Regions from separate parts of the Tuberibacillus sp. Marseille-P3662 genome, predicted to be linked through region 1. Evidence: riboswitches for the same ligand, from Rfam matches in the RefSeq annotation. Region 1 holds a riboswitch; each other region holds the start of a gene.
The links. Region 1 has a riboswitch for S-adenosylmethionine ahead of B9Y89_RS06985 (methionine ABC transporter ATP-binding protein). Riboswitches for the same ligand answer to the same signal wherever they lie in the genome.

Region 1 (6,620 bases):
CTAATTCTTGCTGCGCTTTATTTAAAGCATCCCGTAACAATTCAACAGAAACTTTATTTGAATAACTGACAAAACTTCCAAATAAGTTCAGACATCCTGAGACGGATCTAATAGTCTTGCTAAGATTGTAGACATGATCCGTTTTCGTATTAATATCCATTAAACTTCTAACAATTCCCCTCACTTGAATGATCATTCGTTCAATCACTTTCATATGATGGATAAGCTCACTAATTTGACTTCGAGCTTTCTTCTGCAGCGGGCTATAGCGAAGGTTTTTTCTGGCTGATTCTAATTCTTGAAAAATATCCTCGGCTTCAGCCACCAAGCGTCTCGCTTCCAATAAGCTGTACATCACATCATGGTTGGATTGATTGGACATTTCCACGCCACGTAAGACCGTTGCGGTTTTATGACAAAGTTCAGGCATTCTGCGTTCAAACGCTGGTATAGGGTTCGGCGGGCGAATCAAAATATTGATTAAGACGCCTGTGACCGAACCAATTAAAGTTTCAAAAATTCTTGCAAGCGCATAGGCCTCCTGTTGACCGAAAAATAACACGAGTAAAGCACTAACGCTAATTTGTACCAATAAATAAGGGGGAAATTTTAAAGCCGTCGAAATGCCGAAACTGATTAACACAACCAATGTGATTGATAAAGCATTAAGCGGCAACCACTGTCCAATGATAATGCCGATACAGACGCCGCCAACCGCCCCCATGACTCGATAAAAAGCCCTTTCTAACGTATCAAACACAGCCACTTGGATGATCAAAATCGCTGCCAACGGCGCAAATATTGGAAAGGCACTATCAACAACATTATTAGCAAAAAACCAAGACAAACCAGCCGCCAGAGCTGTTTTGGCCACTTGAAACGTCAGTCCGATCTTCTGAAAAACATTGATACTCTCTCTGAACAGCATGTTGAATCCCTCATTTATAAACGACCATCTTCCCATATTATGTACGAGAAAGGGTCCTTGCATAATGTTTCAAATAATATACGAGGGTACCCTAGAAATAAAATACTTGGGCACCCTCGTATTCGGTTGATTTTATGATTAATTGTGGCAATTGTAAAGTGATTTGCGGCTTCTTTAAAGAGAATTGCGCTTTCCTGCACATAATTGCGCTGTTTTTAAACGGAATTGCGCTGTTTTACATTTATTATGATGTTATTTTGCCACAGAACGATCTTCACGACACACAATTTCCGATTTGATTTGCTCCGTGATATCATCAATTTTAGTGAAATCCATGGCGTTAACGTAGATGGTTTCAAGTTGATCATGCCATGCCTTGGCATTCGCCAAATGGGCTGTTGCTTCTTTCATTCTTTCCGAATATCGTTCCGATACATCTTTTAATCCAACGGCATATTTTTCATCAACACCTGGTTCGATGACCCGCTCATACATATCAATCACTTCGTCACTGTCACGTTCTGGATAATGTTCATGCGGCGCCGTGCTATCAAAAATCGCAAAATCTAATTCTCTAACAATAATCATATCTAGACTATACGGATCAAAACCACAATGATAAACCTCAACATCAAAACCACGGTCTTCAGCCATCTTTGCCAGCGTCTTCAACATGGTTGATTTACCCGATCCCGGACGACCTTTAATAAAATAACGTTTAGCGACGTCTGATGTTAAATTCGGTATGAAATCAACGGCACCTTGTGGCGTCGCAGCTCCCAAAAAGCGATGCCGGACATCCGCCGTCTTATTCAATACTTGGTCCCCATAAAGTCTATTGATCAATTCATCTGTCAGTTGGTTGGCTTGCTCACGATCAAGATGGTCAATGTAATACGCCTCCCACTCATCGTGAATTGTTAACGCTTCTTGAAAGCAAGCATATGCGGCGTCATATGCCGCACGATTATTTTTCTGAATGCTTAAAATCTGATCTTTTTCTTTGGCTAATGCTTCCGAATCCCATGCTACACCTAGATTGACATACTCCTCGATAGCTCCAGGAGCTTTTGGCTCAATCACATGCGGTGCCGTTCCATCAACAATACCCACTGTTAATGTCGGAATAATCACACCATCAATGGAACCATTATCGGATGCGCAATGTAAATATTCAATATCAAATCCTTTTTCGAGCCATGTTTCACCAATGGTTTTCATTAACGAAGATTTACCTGTTCCTGGACCGCCTTTTAGAATAAATACACGTTCAAGATGTTCTAGATTCGTAGCAAAAAGATCATGAAAGCCTCGGGCGGTATTCCCGCCTGCATAGTAATTTAAGACCTGACCTGACATGTACTGACGCCTCCCATTTAAGATCAATCATTGACTCAATACTCTAAGGTATGCGCAGCCTTTGTAATAGGTGAGTGCCTAGGATACAAAAATTATGATTGACAGTTGTGTCATGATCTCGTATCATTATTTTTAAATTAAAAACCCTATACGGATAACTTCTTATCCAGAGAGGTGGAGGGAACGGCCCTTTGAAACCTCGGCAGCGGGCTTCAAAACATGAAGCACCGTGCCAATTCCGACAAGTCTTTAGGCTTGTAAGATAAGAAGAGCGTGGTTGTTTCATATGCAATAATGATTTGAACCCCTCTTCTTACTGAAGAGGGGTTTTTATTATGCTTATTTACGTTTACAAGGGAGTGAGGCAGCAATGATTGAACTGAAAGGACTCACGAAAGTCTACGATTCGGGTGAATCACAAATTAAAGCCATCGACAACGTGAACTTAACTGTTGAGAAAGGTGATATATATGGTGTCATCGGCTTTAGCGGGGCAGGTAAAAGCACACTGTTAAGGTGTGTGAATTTGCTTGAATATCCTGACCACGGTCAGGTCATCATTAACAATACTGATTTAACGAGACTAGCCAAACCTAAACTCCGTGAAGAACGGAAGAAAATCGGGATGATTTTCCAACATTTTAATCTTTTAGAATCCAAAAAAATCTATGACAATATCGCTTTTCCTTTGAAACTTCTCGGTGAAAATTCATCAGCTATTAAAAGACGGGTTGAGGAATTACTAAAATTTGTCGGACTCAGTCAACAGGCTGATCAATACCCAGACCAGCTCTCCGGCGGACAAAAACAACGTGTCGGTATTGCGCGGGCGTTAGCCACTTCACCTGATGTCCTCCTATGCGATGAAGCAACATCAGCTTTAGACCCGGATACCACGGCATCTATTTTAAAGTTGTTAAAAAAGATTAACCGTGAATACAAAATAACCATTCTCATGATTACACATGAGATGCAGGTGATTCGTGATATTTGCAACCGGGTAGCTGTGATGGAAAACGGACAAATCATTGAGGAAGGAAGCATTTTTGATGTGTTTTCCGCCCCTGAAACCACAACCGCCCAAAATTTTGTCAGTTCGGTTATGCAGGATGACATACCGGCATCCATCATAAAATCGCTGGAAAACGGTGCAGAACATATTTATCGCGTTACATTCATTGGTGATTCAACAAGTCAGCCGATTCTGTCCGATGTCGCAAAACAATTTAATGTCAACGTCAATGTCTTATACGGGCAGATTACCGAACTCCAGGAGACACCGTTTGGCCATTTAATGATTGAACTTCAAGGTGAGGCGAGTGAAATTAACAGGGCCAAACATTATATCAATCAAAACGTCCAAGTTCAGGAGGTCTTAGCTCATGCAAATTGAATGGAGCAGCTTTTGGCTGACCGTTGCCAATGCAACCTATGAAACCTTTCTAATGGTGGGGATATCTCTCATATTTGCAACCTGCATCGGGTTACCCTTAGGCATTGCTGTGGTCGTTACAAGACCGGGTCACCTATTAGAGAACAAAATCATTTTCAATATTTTAAATCCAATCATCAATATTATCCGTTCGGTCCCGTTTATTATTTTACTCGTTGCCATCATTCCATTTACCCGGTTGCTTGTACATACATCGATTGGTACTACTGCGACGATTGTGCCGCTCGTTATCTTTGCCGCTCCATACATCGGCCGGCTCGTGGAAACAAGTCTTTTGGAAGTCGATCCTGGTGTGATTGAAGCTGCTGAATCCATGGGGGCAAAACCTAGGCAAATTATTTTCCGCGTCCTTTTACCAGAGGCCCTCAGTTCACTCGTTCTTAATATTACCATTGCAACCATTGGTCTCATCGGTGCGACTGCGATGGCCGGCTTCGTTGGCGGCGGCGGTCTTGGTGACTTGGCTATTACTTACGGTTATCAAATGTTCAAAACAGACGTCATGATTGTCACGGTTATATTATTAATTGTTATCGTTCAATTGGTGCAAACAACAGGTAATCATTTATCCCGCGCAATCAGAAGGCGATAAACTCAATTAAAAGGGAGATTGACTCATGAAAAAATACATCGCTATCATCACATTGTCTTTACTCAGCATCGGTGTCTTAAGTGGTTGTGGTAACAGCGCATCAAGTTCAGAGAGCGGCAACACCGAAGACAAAACAGTAAAGGTTGGCGTCAACCCTTCAGGCGTGCCGATTTGGAATTATGTTAAGAAAAAGGCGGCTAACAAAGGGATTAACGTTCAACTCAAAAAATTTTCCGACTATGTTCGCCCGAATCTGGCGTTAGCGGCCGGCGATATTGATATGAATGCATTCCAGACGGTTTCCTATTTCGATTCGTTTATTAAAGAACGTGATCTTGATTTAAAACCGATCGCAACAACAATTATTGCACCTATGGGCCTATATTCAGATAAATTCAAGTCACCTAAGAACATTCCTGATGGCGCCCAAATTGCCCTGCCTAAAGAAGCCACTAACATGGGGCGGGCGCTCTTACTTTTACAATCAGCTGGTTTAATTGAACTGCCAAAAGATTTTGATGGTGTCGGTACCTTGAAAGCTATTAAAAGCAATCCAAGGGATCTCAAATTCAAACCTGTTGCTGCTGCACAAACACCGAGGTCCATACCAGATGTTGCCGCATCTGTAGTTAATAATGGCGTTGCCGTTGAAGCTGGATTCACACCTGTGAAAGATGCAATGTTCCTTGAAGACGACACAGCAACACCTTATATCAATATCCTGGCGGTCCAAAGCAAGGACGTGGATGATCCAACATTACAAAAACTCGCTGACATCTACCAACAAGAAGATGTGGCTGAGCACATCAAAGAAGTCTTTGACAATTCATTAATTCCAACTTTTGTACCCCTTAAGAAAATTGGATGGTAAGCATACGTACGCGAGAATGATACCGTCGATCTCGACAACAAGGAAATAATACTCATTGCTTTTGAAAGCCACCCTGAATATACAAAAAATCAGAGGATATAGGTCAGATCAGTGTGCCTATATCCTTTTTAACCTTGCCGCTTAAATTTCATAATCAGTTCATAGTAAAGCAAAGTTATTGTTTGGACAACGAGAAAAACTGGGACGGAATAAGGGATTTGATAACCTCGTTGGTGATGAGTGACACCCATCACAGAGGATACCCACTCGGCCCCTAAGCCAATGATCGTCCATACGATAATGAACCCAATGACGGTTTTTTTATTAATGCCTAATGCATCATAGATGTAAATAAAAAAGTAACTGATCGGCGCGAACATAAAGTAAGTCACCACATCAAACAATTCATAATCCCCTGAATCATTGACCTGGTAGAAATTAATGAGCCCTCCTCCGATGGTAAAATCAAATAAAGTTGCAATAGCAAATCCCCATACTAAATACATCATGGTCACATCCCGAGGGAATCGCTTTGGCAAAAGGAAAAAAATAGCATATACGATGACAAAGGCGATCGATAAATATATTTCATTTTTGTCAAAATGTTCCCATAACATCATGAAACATCCACCTCACCATGCGTCAATTTTCTAAATAAGTAAAGTGCGAAAAACGTGATGACATACATGACGATTAAATAGATCACATCATAGCCAAAGTTCCACTTAACATAGGTAATGATATTAAAATAGAGGGAAAAGCCTCTCATTATAAGTAAAAATACCAAGGAAGCCATCATCGTTAATAGGGATCCTGTAAAGGTCTTGGTTCGATAAACGAGATTTAATTGCGTAATTAATGTCATTGGAATGATGACACTCCGGTTCAGTAAAAAGGAAACGTGCTTCATCCCCTCTTGCGTTTCTTTAATCAGGGACATTTCCTCAAAAACGATCCATGATACATTAATCGTTAAGATCAGTAAGATTAAAAACACAAATGTATTCTCTACAATAGAGAATTTTTTTGGTATAAGGGCAAATATGACAATAATGAGCCATGAAGCCAAGCAAAAAACGGCAAATCCCATGATGTAACCTCCGTTCAAATTCTTTTGCTATGATTATTGTTTTGATTTCCAAAGAAAATATACAGAAATAAAAAGGTAAGGACCTATTAACATGATTAATAAGCCCTTACCTTTTTTGGATCGGTTAATGAACTGACTTAGCCTAACGGATGCTTAGACTTTTGTTCCTGTGGCGTATTCTAATTGCTCGCGCAAATATTTCGCAATCTCCAACATACCGTATTTGTTAACTTTAGCTTCAGCATCTGAGTTATAGTTCGTATTTGTATTCACGTCGTAAGTGTAAATTTGCCCATCTTTGTCACGAATAAATTCAATACCGGCAAA
Region 2 (6,620 bases), on a different contig from region 1:
TCGGAAAATTGTCTCAAGCAATGATGTATGGCGCGGAGATCTTTGAGATTGAAGGTAACTTTGATGACGCGCTAGCGCTTGTTAAAGACTTAGCAACGTCTGATACGATTGAATTAGTCAATTCGGTTAATGCCTATCGAATAGAAGGACAGAAAACAGCGGCTTTTGAGGTGTGTGAACAGCTCGGATATGCACCCGATATTTTATCTATACCAGTAGGTAATGCCGGAAATATTTCTGCTTATTGGCAGGGTTTTAAAGAGTATCACTCAGCGGCGGGCGCTGCCTTACCAAAAATGTACGGTTTTGAAGCGGAAGGGTCTGCAGCAATTGCTAAAGGTCAAGTGATTCAAGAACCGGAAACGATTGCGACGGCGATACGGATTGGTCATCCGGCCAGTTGGACGCTAGCAAACGCGGCAACGGATGAATCGGAGGGGATGATTGGCTGGGTGTCTGATGATGACATTATCGACATGTATCAAACCCTAGCTCGACGAGAAGGGGTCTTTGTAGAACCGGCTTCTTGTGCTGGATTGGCTGGCATTAAGCAGCAAGTGGCAGCGGGACAGGTGCCGGAAGGATCGACAGTGGTTGCTGTGATGACCGGAAATGGCCTCAAGGATCCGACAACAGCTTCTGAATGCTTTCAAAAATCGGGCAATATCATTCGAGGAGATGCTGACTATTTGAAATCTCAGTTGAAGGCGAGTGTCGCGCATGGCTGAGCGAATCGTGGTTAAAGTCCCTGGCAGCACGTCCAATCTTGGCCCTGGTTTTGATTCCATTGGATTAGCAGTGAACCGGTTTTTAACGGTCGAGGCAGTTATTGCGGATCAATGGCAGTTCGCATCTAATCTAGAAGGGATTCCTCTTGATAAAACCAATCTCATTTATCAGGTTGCTGCGGATGTTGCGAAATTATATGGACAATCGCTGCCACCGCTTGCTTTGACGATCTCAAGCGACATTCCTCCGGCCCGTGGATTAGGAAGCAGCGCCGCAGCTGTTGTTGCTGGTATTGAAGTGGCAGATGTCTTTGCTGGACTGAACTTGGATCGACAATCGAAGCTGAATATGGCCGCAAATATTGAAGGGCATCCTGATAATGTAGCCCCTTCCTTGTATGGGGGGTTGGTGATTGCGCACCAACCATTAGAAGGGGAGACGACGGTTGTTCCGATAGCGCCATCGGATGTTGACTTAGTGGCCTTCATTCCAGAACGACTATTAGAAACAAAAACAGCTAGGAGCGTGTTACCTGACACTCTCAAGCATTCGACAGCTGTGAAAGGCAGTTCAGCCGCTAATCTGTTTGTCGCCGCAGCTTTGCAAGGCGATTGGGTAACCGCAGGACGGATGATGGATGAGGACACCTTGCATCAGCCTTACCGGAAAGCGCTCATTCCAGAAATGGATCAAGTCATGGCTGATGCCAATGCGTTCGGCGCCTATGGTACAGCACTAAGCGGGGCGGGGCCAACGATGCTCGTATTCTGTCCGGTGAATGTTTCCGGACGATTTGTTACCCATTTAAGAAAACAGTATCCGGATCATCATTTGGAACAACTTAAAATCGTTCAATCAGGCGTCCATGTAGAGCCGCGAGCCACCTTGGATCCTGTTAAGAGTTTATAATCCTCCTGATGTGGAGGATTTTTTACTTTATTCATGTACACATCGTCCATGATAAGTAGTATAGTAGAAGGGTCATGATGTAGGAGGACAAGCGATGAATATTCAGATTCAATCGATGGACAAGCGCAGCGCGGTCCGCATATCACAATGGCACTATGAAGATCCATACAGTCTATATAATGTTGGTGAAGATGCCGTCGATGAATTTCTTGAGAACGACTACTATGCTGTGTTCGATCTGCAAGAGGGGCTGATCGGCTTTTTTTGTCTCGGACGTGTCGCACAAGTTCCTGGAGGTTATGAATGTCATGCCTACGAGAACCGGATGGATGTCATTGATATAGGTCTAGGCATGCGACCCGATATGACAGGTCAAGGGTTCGGATGTGAATTTATTCACCATTGTCTTATTCAGGCCAAAGACATGTATCCGCAAGTCAAAGTGTTTCGTTTGACCGTTGCCACTTTTAACTTAAGAGCGATTAAAGTTTATGAACGGCTTGGCTTTCAGGCTGGAATGCACTTCGTCAACCCAATCGGCCTTGAATTTATGACCATGTTGAAAAAGGCTGAATAATGGAACTTTAGTAAACGACTACTGAGTGCAATAGGTTTCGTCATTAAGCTTGGCGATAAGCCAAGTTTTCTTTATTGACATAGTCCTATCACCATGCTACAATTCAATCATTCTTTTAAAAACTTCATTCATATCAATCTCTTATCAAGAGTGGTGGAGGGTCTGGCCCTATGAAACCCGGCAACCTTTAAATGTAACTATATTTAAAACGGTGCCAATTCCTGCAAAGCAAGTGCTGCTTTGGAAGATGAGAGGAAGGACTTCGATTTCAAACGGTTAGCCTTTCTGCTCATTTGAGTGGGAAGGTTTTTTAGTTACAGGAAATATAGGAGGTGCATCATGATTCAACTAGAGAATCTCCACAAATCGTTTCAGACAAGCCATGGGACGATTGACGCTGTTAAAGACGTTAGCTTAACGATAGACGATGGTGAGATCTTCGGGATTATTGGCTATAGTGGTGCCGGGAAAAGTACATTAATTCGCTTGTTAAATAATCTTGAAGAGCCGACATCAGGTACTGTGACCGTTGCTGACAGAAAGCTCTCACAACTGAATAATAAGCATTTACGAAATGCTCGGCGCGACATAGGGATGATCTTTCAACATTTTAACCTTTTGTGGTCCCGTACCGTTCAGGAAAATATTGAGTTCCCCTTAGAGATTGCCGGTGTATCCAAGAAAAAGCGACAAAAGCGGTCTCAGGAATTGATTGAACTTGTCGGTCTTGAAGGTCGCGGTGATGCGTACCCATCGCAGTTAAGCGGGGGGCAAAAACAACGTGTTGGCATTGCGCGGGCCCTTGCTAATGATCCACAGGTGTTACTTTGTGATGAAGCGACATCGGCTCTTGATCCGAAAACAACAGATTCGATTCTCGATTTATTGGTCGATATCAATAAGACATTGGGCTTAACGGTTGTGATCATTACTCACGAGATGCATGTCATCCGGAAAATTAGTCATCGCGTAGCGGTAATGGAAGACGGTGAGGTTGTGGAACAAGGTGATGTGATCGATGTCTTTAAAAATCCAAAACAATCGATCACGAAAGACTTTGTAAAGCAAGTGACTGAGGCAGAAAACACAGAAGAGACCATCCAGTTCCTGACTGAGAAGTTTAGTGGTGGAAAAATTGTTAAGTTGACGTTTGTTGGTGAGAATACACACAAACCGTTCATTAATGAGTTGTTCCGGGAAACAAATATAAGCATCAATATTTTACAAGGCAATGTGTCACAAGCTCAAGGCAGTGCCTACGGAACCTTGTATTTGCAACTAGAGGGACAAGAAGCGGGTATTAATGAGGCGATTGACTATTGCCGCAAGCGGAATGTCGACGTGGAGGTGGTCAGCCATGTTACATGAATTATTTCCAAATGTTGATTGGCTGGAAATGTGGCAAGCCACCCTTGAGACACTATTTATGACGGTGATTTCCGTTGCCGCAACATTCATTTTAGGTATTATTTTGGGATTATTGTTATTTGTGACGAGCAAAGGCAATCTGTTTGAAAATGTGGTCATTAATAAAATGATCGCTGCCATTGTGAACATTTTTCGATCCATTCCGTTTATTATTTTACTGATTTTACTCATTCCGTTTACCGTCTTTCTTGTCGGTACCATGCTTGGTGCCAAGGCAGCTTTACCTGCTCTAATTATTGCGGCGGCCCCTTTCTATGCCCGGCTTGTTGAAATAGGGTTACGGGAAATTGACAAAGGTGTGATTGAAGCAGCGCAATCGATGGGCGCAACCAAGCTGCAAATTGTTCGTAAGGTGTTGCTGCCTGAAGCGATGCCTGCCCTGACTTCAGGGATTACAGTAACGGCCATTGCACTCATTGGTAATACAGCGATGGCGGGTGTGGTAGGAGCTGGTGGTCTAGGTAACCTCGCTTATCTTGAAGGCTATCAACGGAACCACAATGATGTGACATTAATATCAACGGTATGTATTCTAGTGATCGTCTTCGTCATTCAATTAATTGGCGACATTACAACGAAAAAAATAGATAAAAGATAGTGGAGGGTCAAGCAATGAAGAGATTGTTACTTTTATTAATAACCGTTCTTGTGACGGTTGGATTAGCGGCGTGTGGTCAAAGCAGTTCGGAAGGTAACGGTGATGGACCAACAAAATTAGTTGTCGGTGCGACACCTACGCCACACGCTGAGGTTTTAGAAAAAGCTAAGCCGATTTTAAAAGAAAAAGGCATCGATCTTGAAATTAAGCAATTCCAAGACTATACAACACCTAATAAATTTTTAAGTAAAGGCGAATTGGATGCCAACTATTTTCAACATCAGCCATATTTGAAAAAGCAAAAACAGGAATTTGGTTATAACTTTGTGAGCGCTGGAAAAATTCATATTGAACCGATGGGTGTTTACTCACAGAAATATGATAGCTTAGAGGATATTCCGAAGGGCGGCAAAATCATCATGAGTAACTCGGTTGCGGATACAGGACGGATGCTAATGCTTTTGCAAAAAGGCGGTTTAATTAAACTTGATCCGGATGTGGATCCCGTTAAAGCTCGCATCGATGATATTGTTGAAAATCCGAAGAATATCACATTTGATAAAATCGATCCGGGTATGTTATCACGGACTTATCAAAACGGTGAAGGCGATGCAGTTATCATTAATACCAACTATGCCTTGGATGCTGGATTGAATCCGACGGAAGATGCCGTGGTTATGGAAGATTCAGAGTCACCTTATGTCAATCTTGTCGTCGTTAAAAAGGAAGACAAAGATAACCAAGCTATCCAGACGCTGGTTGATGTTTTGCACTCTGAAAAGATACAAAACTTTATCAAAGAAGAATATAAAGGCGCTGTTGTGCCCGTCGGCGGCAATAGCAGCAAGTAATCATGTGAAAGGCGGCTCCGTCAGTCGGAGCCGTCTTTTTGTTTGTGTATTTAAACCAATGAGTCATCATCTTTTGTTATGACTCTGTTAAACGTTGCTGTTGATTTCCGCTCCAGGCGTTCGCTTTCCGCGGGCAACGCTTCAGTCTCCTCGGAAGAAAACCTCTTCCTGCGGGGTCTTCAGCTGTTGCTTTTCACGCAGGACTCTAGTAAAGGCATCTTGAGTAAGTGGCGCTGAGAAACAAGTGTTCCGAAACTCAACTACAAGCGAACAATAAATAACGAAAAGTGAGGGAGCGCCTTCAAAGGTGCTCTTTTTTCATGCCCGTTTACAATATGGCCTAGGGATGAGGCATTTTCATCCCAAAGGCTGAGTAAAAACCGATCCGTTGCTTGATTTAAAATAGGTTCTCACCGGTTATACTTTGGATAGTTCAGTATTAATCGGAAGGAATGAAGATCCATGATGAATATGAGAAAATGGTTCCGTGTCAAAAAAACGGCTCATAACTCTTATGAGAGCTACAGGGAACACCGTCGGATCAAGGATGCGATGCTTGACCGCAAGAGTGAATACAGGTAATTTTATTCGGATTTACGGAAATTTACATGATTGGGGTATGATTGGAGACATTAAAAATAAATTCAACCCTACACACTGGAGGAATGGTCTCTTGAGTCAATCAAAACCCTCAAATCATATGCCAACATCACCTGAGCCATATTGGCGTGATTCCGTTCAATTACCATCATTCGATCGACTGACGGAAGATCAGGACGCTGATGTTGTGATCGTTGGTGGCGGCATAACTGGTATTACGGCGGCTTATTTACTTGTGAAAGAAGGTTATCAGGTTGTTCTATTAGAAGCCAGTAATATACTAAATGGGACCACAGGTCACACAACGGCCAAAATCACTGCCCAGCACGGATTAATCTATGACGAATTCATTCAGCACTTTGGTGAAGACAAAGCACGGCAATATTATGAGGCGAATATGGATGCCCTCCGTTTCATCCAACAAACGGTGACGGATCGTGATATTGATTGTGATTATACTGAAGAGGATGCGTATATCTATACAAATTCCGATCGTTATGTTGACAAAATTCATAAAGAGGCTCAGGCCTATCACGAACTCGGTATTGATGGGGGTACTGTCAGCCAAATGCCGCTTGATGTTCAGATGAAAAAAGCGATTGTCATGAAGCAACAAGCCCAGTTTCATCCGCTGAAATATTTGGCCCATTTGGTTCATGCAATCACTCAAGCTGGTGGTCAGATCTATGAATACACCACCGCGGTGGATGCAGATGACAAAGGACAGCAACCGACCGTAGTTACGAGAGAGGGTCATGAAGTCAAAGGTGATTATGTGCTTTCTTGTTCACATTTTCCCTTTAATGATGTCAAAGGTTTTTATTTTTCCCGGCTGACAGCTAATCGCTCCTATATTATTGGCATCGAAGCCGAAAAGGATTTTCCCGATGGCATGTATATTACGGCAGAACAACCGACACGGTCGCTG
Region 3 (6,620 bases), on a different contig from region 1:
AAAACTGTGTTAATAAAAACTCACTCGACTTAATCAGGACTGAATATTCTAACCTATCTTCTAGGAGTCCCGTTGTTTAGCTTTCCACCATATTAGTTGTATGAAAGTCAAGTCCTGTACGAACCTCGTTGACATAGCCGGCGCGAATCACGTAATCACCGAAGTGTTCACCGTCCTGCCGTTCTTTTGCATACTGAAAGAGGATGGGACGAAGGTTCTCTAAAATCTCTTCTTCGCCTATATTCTCACGATAAAGTTTGTTTAAACGATCTCCAGTGAATCCCCCACCGAGATACATATTATATTTTCCGGGAGCTTTACCAATAAAAGCGAGTTCAGCTAAGCCCGGACGTGAACATCCATTAGGACACCCCGACATACGAATGACGATCTCCTCTTCGTGTAGTCCAGCTTCATCCAGGATGACCTCAATTTTATCAAGTAAAGATGGAAGATAGCGTTCAGCCTCAGCCATAGCCAATCCGCAAGTTGGGAAGGCAACACAGGACATGGAATTTCTCCGTAGTGCAGAATAGTGTCGGCCTTCAGTGAGCCCGTATTTCTTAATTAATTCATCAATCTGATCTTTCTTTTCACTCGTGACATTGGCAATAATCAGGTTCTGGTTTGGGGAGAGCCGAAAATCTCCTGTATGAACCTTAGCGATTTCCCGCAAACCCGTCATCAGCGGATAATCTTCAAAATCCTTAACGCGACCATTTTGGATGAATAGGGTCAAATGCCATTTGCCGTTCCCCTTCACCCAGCCATAGCGATCACCATTATGATCAAAGTGATAGGAACGCGTTTCGTCAAGATGCCATCCCAGTCTTTCACCAAGTTCATTTTTAATCCATTCGACGCCTCTAGCATCAATTGTATACTTAAAGCGGGCGTTCTTTCTATTGGACCGGTTGCCGTAATCCCGCTGAATCATGACCACCTGTTCTGCTAGCTCAATAATCTTATCTTTAGGGCAAAAGCCGATAACCCGGGCGACTTGTGGGTAAGTATTCGTATCTCCATGAGTCATCCCCATACCGCCACCAACAGCGACATTAAATCCTTGCAGCTGCCCATCTTCTATTACTGCGATTAGTCCTAAATCTTGAGAAAAGACATCTATGTCATTCGATGGCGGGACTGCTATGCCAATTTTAAACTTACGTGGCAAATAGTAAGGGCCATATATCGGTTCAACATCTTCATCCGTATCCGTCTCGCGACTGTCCACGACTTTTTCTTCATCAAGCCAAATCTCATGATAGGCACTACTCCGCGGCAAAAGGTGTTCACTGAGTTTTTGGGCCCATTCATGCACTTCAGAATGCACCTCAGATTGGTAAGGATTCGGATTACACATAACATTTCGGTTGACATCCCCACATGCAGCTATCGTATCCATCATTGCGTCGTTAATTGCCTTGAGATTTTCCTTTAGATTCCACTTCAGAATCCCATGCATTTGAAAGGCTTGCCGGGTCGTTAATTTAAGTGTGCCATTTCCATATTTTTGCGCGACTTTATCCATGGTTAACCATTGTTCTGGTGTCGCCACACCTCCGGGAACACGGACGCGCACCATAAATTGGTAAGCGGCTTCCAACTTCTGGCGCCTGCGTTCATTCCGTAAATCCCGGTCATCCTGCTGGTAGCTTCCATGGAACTTTAACAACTGCGTACTATCTTCGGACATTCCACCCGTAATCCGATCTTTGAGTTCCTCTGCAATCGAGCCGCGCAGGTAATCACTTTCTTTCTTAATCCGCTCATTATCACTTGGAGGACCCTCTTGTTGTTTAATGCTATCTTTGCCCATTTTTAAGCTCCTTTCAACTAGCTTTCTAGCAAACAACCTTTAATAAACGTCACGTTGATACCGTTTCTGCTTTCTCATGTCAGTTAAATAGTTTTCAGCTTGCTCCTGAGTCATTGCGCCTTCTTCTTCGAGGATTGTTAACAAGGTATGATGAACGTCATTAGCCATGTTTTTCTCGTCACCACAAACGTAAACACTGGCACCTTCCTCTAGCCATTGATAGAGATCCCGGCTCTGCTCAAGCATGCGGTGTTGGACATACACTTTTTCATCCGTGTCGCGGGAAAAGGCGACATCCATCTTCGTTAGGACCCCTTCCTTAAGCCACTTTTGCCATTCAACTTGATAAAGAAAATCTGTGGAGAAATGTTGCTCCCCGAAGAATAGCCACGTTTTTCTTTCCGTTCCTTCTTCCTCTAAATCCTCTAGATAAGATCTGAACGGGGCAACACCTGTTCCAGGCCCAATCATGATCACCGGTGAATGAGGATCAGTAGGAAATTTAAAATTCGGATTGCGGTGGATATACACAGGTAACAAATCACCCGGTTCTGTTCGCTCAGCACATTGTACAGAGCAGACACCCGCTCTGTCGCGTCCATGAGCTTCATATCTCACCGTTCCAATCGTCAGATGCGCTTCATCTGGATTCGCTTTATAACTGTTCGCAATCGAGTAAAGTCGAGCTGGTATTTTACGGAGAATCTGTACAAACTCGCTGGCCGGTAACTCCCGATGAGGCGGGAAATCCTGTATCAAGTCAAGCAAATCGCGCCCATCGAGATAATCCTTTCGTTCATCCTCACGTTCTGGCTTCATAAGCTCACTTAACTTGTCATTGTCAAAAAGTTGTGCTGATTGCTCCAGCAATGGTTTTGTCAGTCTAGTGATCTCGAAATTATGGAGCAGAGCCTCACGAAGTGAGTTCACATCTCCCTTTTTATTGACTGGAACAGTCTCTTCAGGATTCCAGTTCATTTCATTGATGAGTTGATCCACTAAGCTTGGATCATTTTCAGGGAAAATTCCCAAGCTATCACCGGGTTCAAATTCAAGATTCGACCCTTCAAGAGATAGCTCAAGATGCCGCGTTTCTTTATTTGAACCCCGGCCGCTGAGTGTTAGATTTTCTAAGATCTCAGCTTTGAAAGGATTCGTCCGAGAATATGCGGGCTGCTCAGTTGGTTCTCCATCTATCGGTAACATTTGATTACCTGCAGGATGATCCTCTTGTGTTTCCCGCAATGTATTTAAGATACCTTCAACCCATTCCGCCGCAGGTTCGTCAAAATCGACATCGCAATCCACTCGTGGATAAAGCCGTTCTCCGCCTAATTCCTCAAGTCGCTTATCGAGATCCTTGCCGGTCTGACAGAAAAACTCATATGATTGGTCTCCAAGGGAAAGTACCGAAAATCGTTGTCCTTCCAACTTCGGAGCTTTCCTGCTATTAATAAATTCATAGAAAGAAATCGCATTGTCTGGCGGATCTCCCTCCCCATGGGTCGCGGTTATAATGAGCAAATCCTCGACTTTTTTTAAAGCCTTGGGCTTGAAATCATCCATTGCCGAGACCGTCACCTTCAATTGTTGTTCTTCTAACTTCTGGGACATCTCCTCAGCAAGTGCTTGCCCATTGCCCGTCTCTGAACCAAAAAGAATCGTCACTTCCCGCGAAGCGACCTGACCAACGCTTTGCGTTGACGCTTCAGCGTCTGGGACATTCTGCACAACCGTATTGGTTGATGTCTGGGAAGCGGCCAAATACCCACTCAGCCAATGTTTTTGTGCTTCCGTTAGTGTGGGAAGCAGACGATTAAGAAGCTCGGTTTGCTCTTGGTTAAAAGGACTATTCGTTACCTGTAACTGCAAAGATATTCACCTCACAAAGGAATACATTTTTCAATTTATATGACAGCCCACTCTATGTAGTCAAAAACTCCTCTTCAATAAGGAAGAGGAGTGAAGCACCCTTCCTTATTTTTCAGGACGTCACCTGCTGGACTTAGCACCTTTTTACTTTCATAAAAGGTTGCTGTGGGTTCAAAGGACCAGATTCCTCACCCAACTCTTAATAAGGATCATCATATTCTTTTTTAAAAAATGTCCCTAACCATCTGCGTTAAAGACATTTGGTTTGCTTCAATCAGTCATTTCAGAATTATTATTATGTTATTTTCATTTAACTATAATTATTCCTATATGTCAACTAGGAATTTAAATCCTTTAAAATACCTTGGAAAAGATGCTCCGTCATCAGCTATATAAAACACAGGAATTGAACCCAAACCATTGTAAGAGTAAAATAAATTAGGTATTTAATTTTCAGCTTGCGTCATGCCAATGACGTTTTTGTGTGCTTAAAAGTGATTGGACCAAGATAAGTTTTTTTTAATAACTTCCCAATAATTCACTCATAATTTAAGACGAACATGACAAAAAGGGAGGGATTGTGACCTTTTCAAGGATCACACTATATAATGAAAATCCTCAAAATCGTTGCTCAGATAGCGGTATTATATATGTTTTATTTTATTGGTGAAGGGCTGCAGCACCTTCTCCATTTACCAATACCCGGTAGTATTATTGGCTTGTTTTTGTTATTAACTGCTTTAATATTTAAGCTTTGTCCGGTAAGATGGATTGAATCAGGAGCAGACTTTTTGCTATCCTATTTACCTTTATTATTTGTTCCGGCTACTGTGGGTGTCATGAATTATTTTGGTCTTTTCGCAGGCAAAGGGATTGTCCTTCTTTTGATTGTGGTGATCAGCACGATCATTGTGATGATCGTAGCTGGCCATACAAGCCAGATATTAGCTAAAAAAGTGGCAAAGAGAAAGGAGAAAAGAACATGGCAAAAACGCTCATGGCGGTCATCATAATTCTTCTGACGATTACAATCTATTTATGCATGAATCGGATTTACCAGCGTTTTCATTTACCTTTTTTGATTCCCGCCTTAACAACCACTTTAGCCATTATTGTTATTCTTGTTTGTTTTCAAGTCCCTTATCAAACTTATATGATTGGGGGACATTGGATTAACCTGTTACTTGGGCCGGCTGTGGTTGCGCTCGCTTATCCTTTATATAAGCAGAGAAAGGCTCTAGTCCAGCATTTTCTACCCATATTAGGCGGTGTTTTGGTTGGATCCATTGTAGGGATTATGAGTGGGTTGTTATTTGCAAAGTCACTTGGTATTGCCCATAAGTTAATCCTTTCCTTATTACCTAAATCAGTCACGACACCCGTAGCCATGCAGATTGCATCTGGGATAGGCGGAGCCCCTTCGCTGACAGCCGTTTTTGTAATGATAGCAGGTTTTACAGGCGTGACTCTTGGACCTTATATTCTGAATTGGTTCCGAATCTCTACATTTCTAGGCCAAGGGATTGCTTTCGGCAGTGCCTCCCATGCAATCGGCACTTCAAAAGCCTTCGAATATGGTGAAGATACGGCCTCAATGAGTTCCGTTGCCATGACGTTAAGTGCGGTTTCAGCTGCTATCTTAGGTCCTCTTGTCGTTTTGCTTTTATATGCTTAATTCCTTTAAGGAAAAATACTTGTCATAAGGTAACATTTATTTTGAGTTAGAGAATATTTCATCAAAAATTGGGAACCAAGTGAGTGTATAGGACTCATAACTTAAAAATATGGAACAAACTTGAGATAATCAAAGATGAAAAAGCGGCGTAAAAGTATGAATTTACTTTTACGCCGCTGCTTTTGGATATTTTGCTCGAGTCGTTGACTTACTGAATGGCTACTGATGGCTGTCGACCCAGAAGTTTTCTACGATAGCGATTATTCCATGTAAGAAGTAAGATCATACCTTATTTTAACATCGATATTGACTGATAGAAAAATATTGTTTGATCAATCATTTAAAAGAAAGTCGACGTCACCTTTAAAAAAATCTCTGATTAGCAATAATTCATCAGTGTCATAAGTAAGGGAATACGTCCTTAATGGGGCTTCCAACCAAACAAATGCCCCGATGATAAGTGATGGTCATATGCGCCGCTAAATCAATGTCTTTCTTTGTCTCATTATTTAAATAAAAGTTAGTTCCTTCTTTTAATTCATATTCATAACGCCCTAAAGATAAATCATTAATTATAATGCTATTGAGCATCACCAAATACTGGATTTTATGATAAGGTATATACCTTATCATACCTAAATTTAGAGAAGAAAAATAGGGATGACTACTACACCCAAGTTGAAAACTATAACCACTGGCTGAGAGCCTTTTATTCACTTTTGAATTTTGCTTCATCTAGCTTACTTAACAGCAGATATACGAATGACCCGGTTTTGTTTGGCATGAATAGTTGCCATGAGCGTTGATATTTTTTCCTTTCACACCTGAATTTGAAACCACTCTTATTCAGTACACACTTGTCCAGTTTCGAATTCTTTGGTATAATTCTTTTTTATTCCCCAATAAATTTATTCGTTATATTGATCTCATTTTTGAATCATCATAGTTAATTTCATATACTCATTACCATTCTTCCTGTAAAAAAACAGTTATGTTAAGTAAGATGGAATAGGGGAAAGAGTATAAAGGAATGTTTTTTTAAAGACTAGAAACAAAAAGGAGTGGCTAACATGAACAACAGTCAATTCGACAAAATCAAGAACGGAAAAGGCTTTATCGCTGCACTTGACCAAAGCGGCGGCAGCACGCCAAAAGCATTAGCAGATTACGGTGTGCCTGAAGATTCTTATTCTACTGAGGAAGAAATGTTTGATCGGGTACACCAAATGCGGACTAGAATTATTACATCCCCTG

Region 2: linked by a shared signal. The riboswitch ahead of B9Y89_RS16060 (methionine ABC transporter ATP-binding protein) and the one ahead of B9Y89_RS06985 (methionine ABC transporter ATP-binding protein) in region 1 are both predicted to bind S-adenosylmethionine.
Region 3: linked by a shared signal. The riboswitch ahead of B9Y89_RS08550 (assimilatory sulfite reductase (NADPH) flavoprotein subunit) and the one ahead of B9Y89_RS06985 (methionine ABC transporter ATP-binding protein) in region 1 are both predicted to bind S-adenosylmethionine.

Annotation. Positions count from the first base shown of each region.
Region 1 covers NZ_FXBS01000005.1:176,206-182,825, reverse strand. The annotation lists gene B9Y89_RS06995 (FUSC family protein) at 1-928, opposite strand, end outside; gene B9Y89_RS06990 (PRK06851 family protein) at 1,181-2,287, opposite strand; SAM riboswitch class I at 2,447-2,556, shown strand; gene B9Y89_RS06985 (methionine ABC transporter ATP-binding protein) at 2,658-3,680, shown strand; gene B9Y89_RS06980 (methionine ABC transporter permease) at 3,670-4,332, shown strand; gene B9Y89_RS06975 (MetQ/NlpA family ABC transporter substrate-binding protein) at 4,358-5,203, shown strand; gene B9Y89_RS06970 (hypothetical protein) at 5,332-5,823, opposite strand; gene B9Y89_RS06965 (hypothetical protein) at 5,820-6,293, opposite strand; gene B9Y89_RS06960 (ATP-grasp domain-containing protein) at 6,447-6,620, opposite strand, start outside.
Region 2 covers NZ_FXBS01000006.1:1,471,855-1,478,474, reverse strand. The annotation lists gene thrC (threonine synthase) at 1-728, shown strand, start outside; gene thrB (homoserine kinase) at 721-1,638, shown strand; gene B9Y89_RS16065 (GNAT family N-acetyltransferase) at 1,733-2,215, shown strand; SAM riboswitch class I at 2,354-2,469, shown strand; gene B9Y89_RS16060 (methionine ABC transporter ATP-binding protein) at 2,555-3,583, shown strand; gene B9Y89_RS16055 (methionine ABC transporter permease) at 3,573-4,241, shown strand; gene B9Y89_RS16050 (MetQ/NlpA family ABC transporter substrate-binding protein) at 4,256-5,092, shown strand; gene B9Y89_RS16045 (FAD-dependent oxidoreductase) at 5,793-6,620, shown strand, end outside.
Region 3 covers NZ_FXBS01000006.1:9,773-16,392, reverse strand. The annotation lists gene cysI (assimilatory sulfite reductase (NADPH) hemoprotein subunit) at 77-1,819, opposite strand; gene B9Y89_RS08550 (assimilatory sulfite reductase (NADPH) flavoprotein subunit) at 1,859-3,691, opposite strand; SAM riboswitch class I at 3,794-3,900, opposite strand; gene B9Y89_RS08545 (CidA/LrgA family protein) at 4,300-4,704, shown strand; gene B9Y89_RS08540 (LrgB family protein) at 4,674-5,366, shown strand; gene B9Y89_RS18790 (hypothetical protein) at 5,766-6,101, opposite strand; gene B9Y89_RS08530 (fructose bisphosphate aldolase) at 6,437-6,620, shown strand, end outside.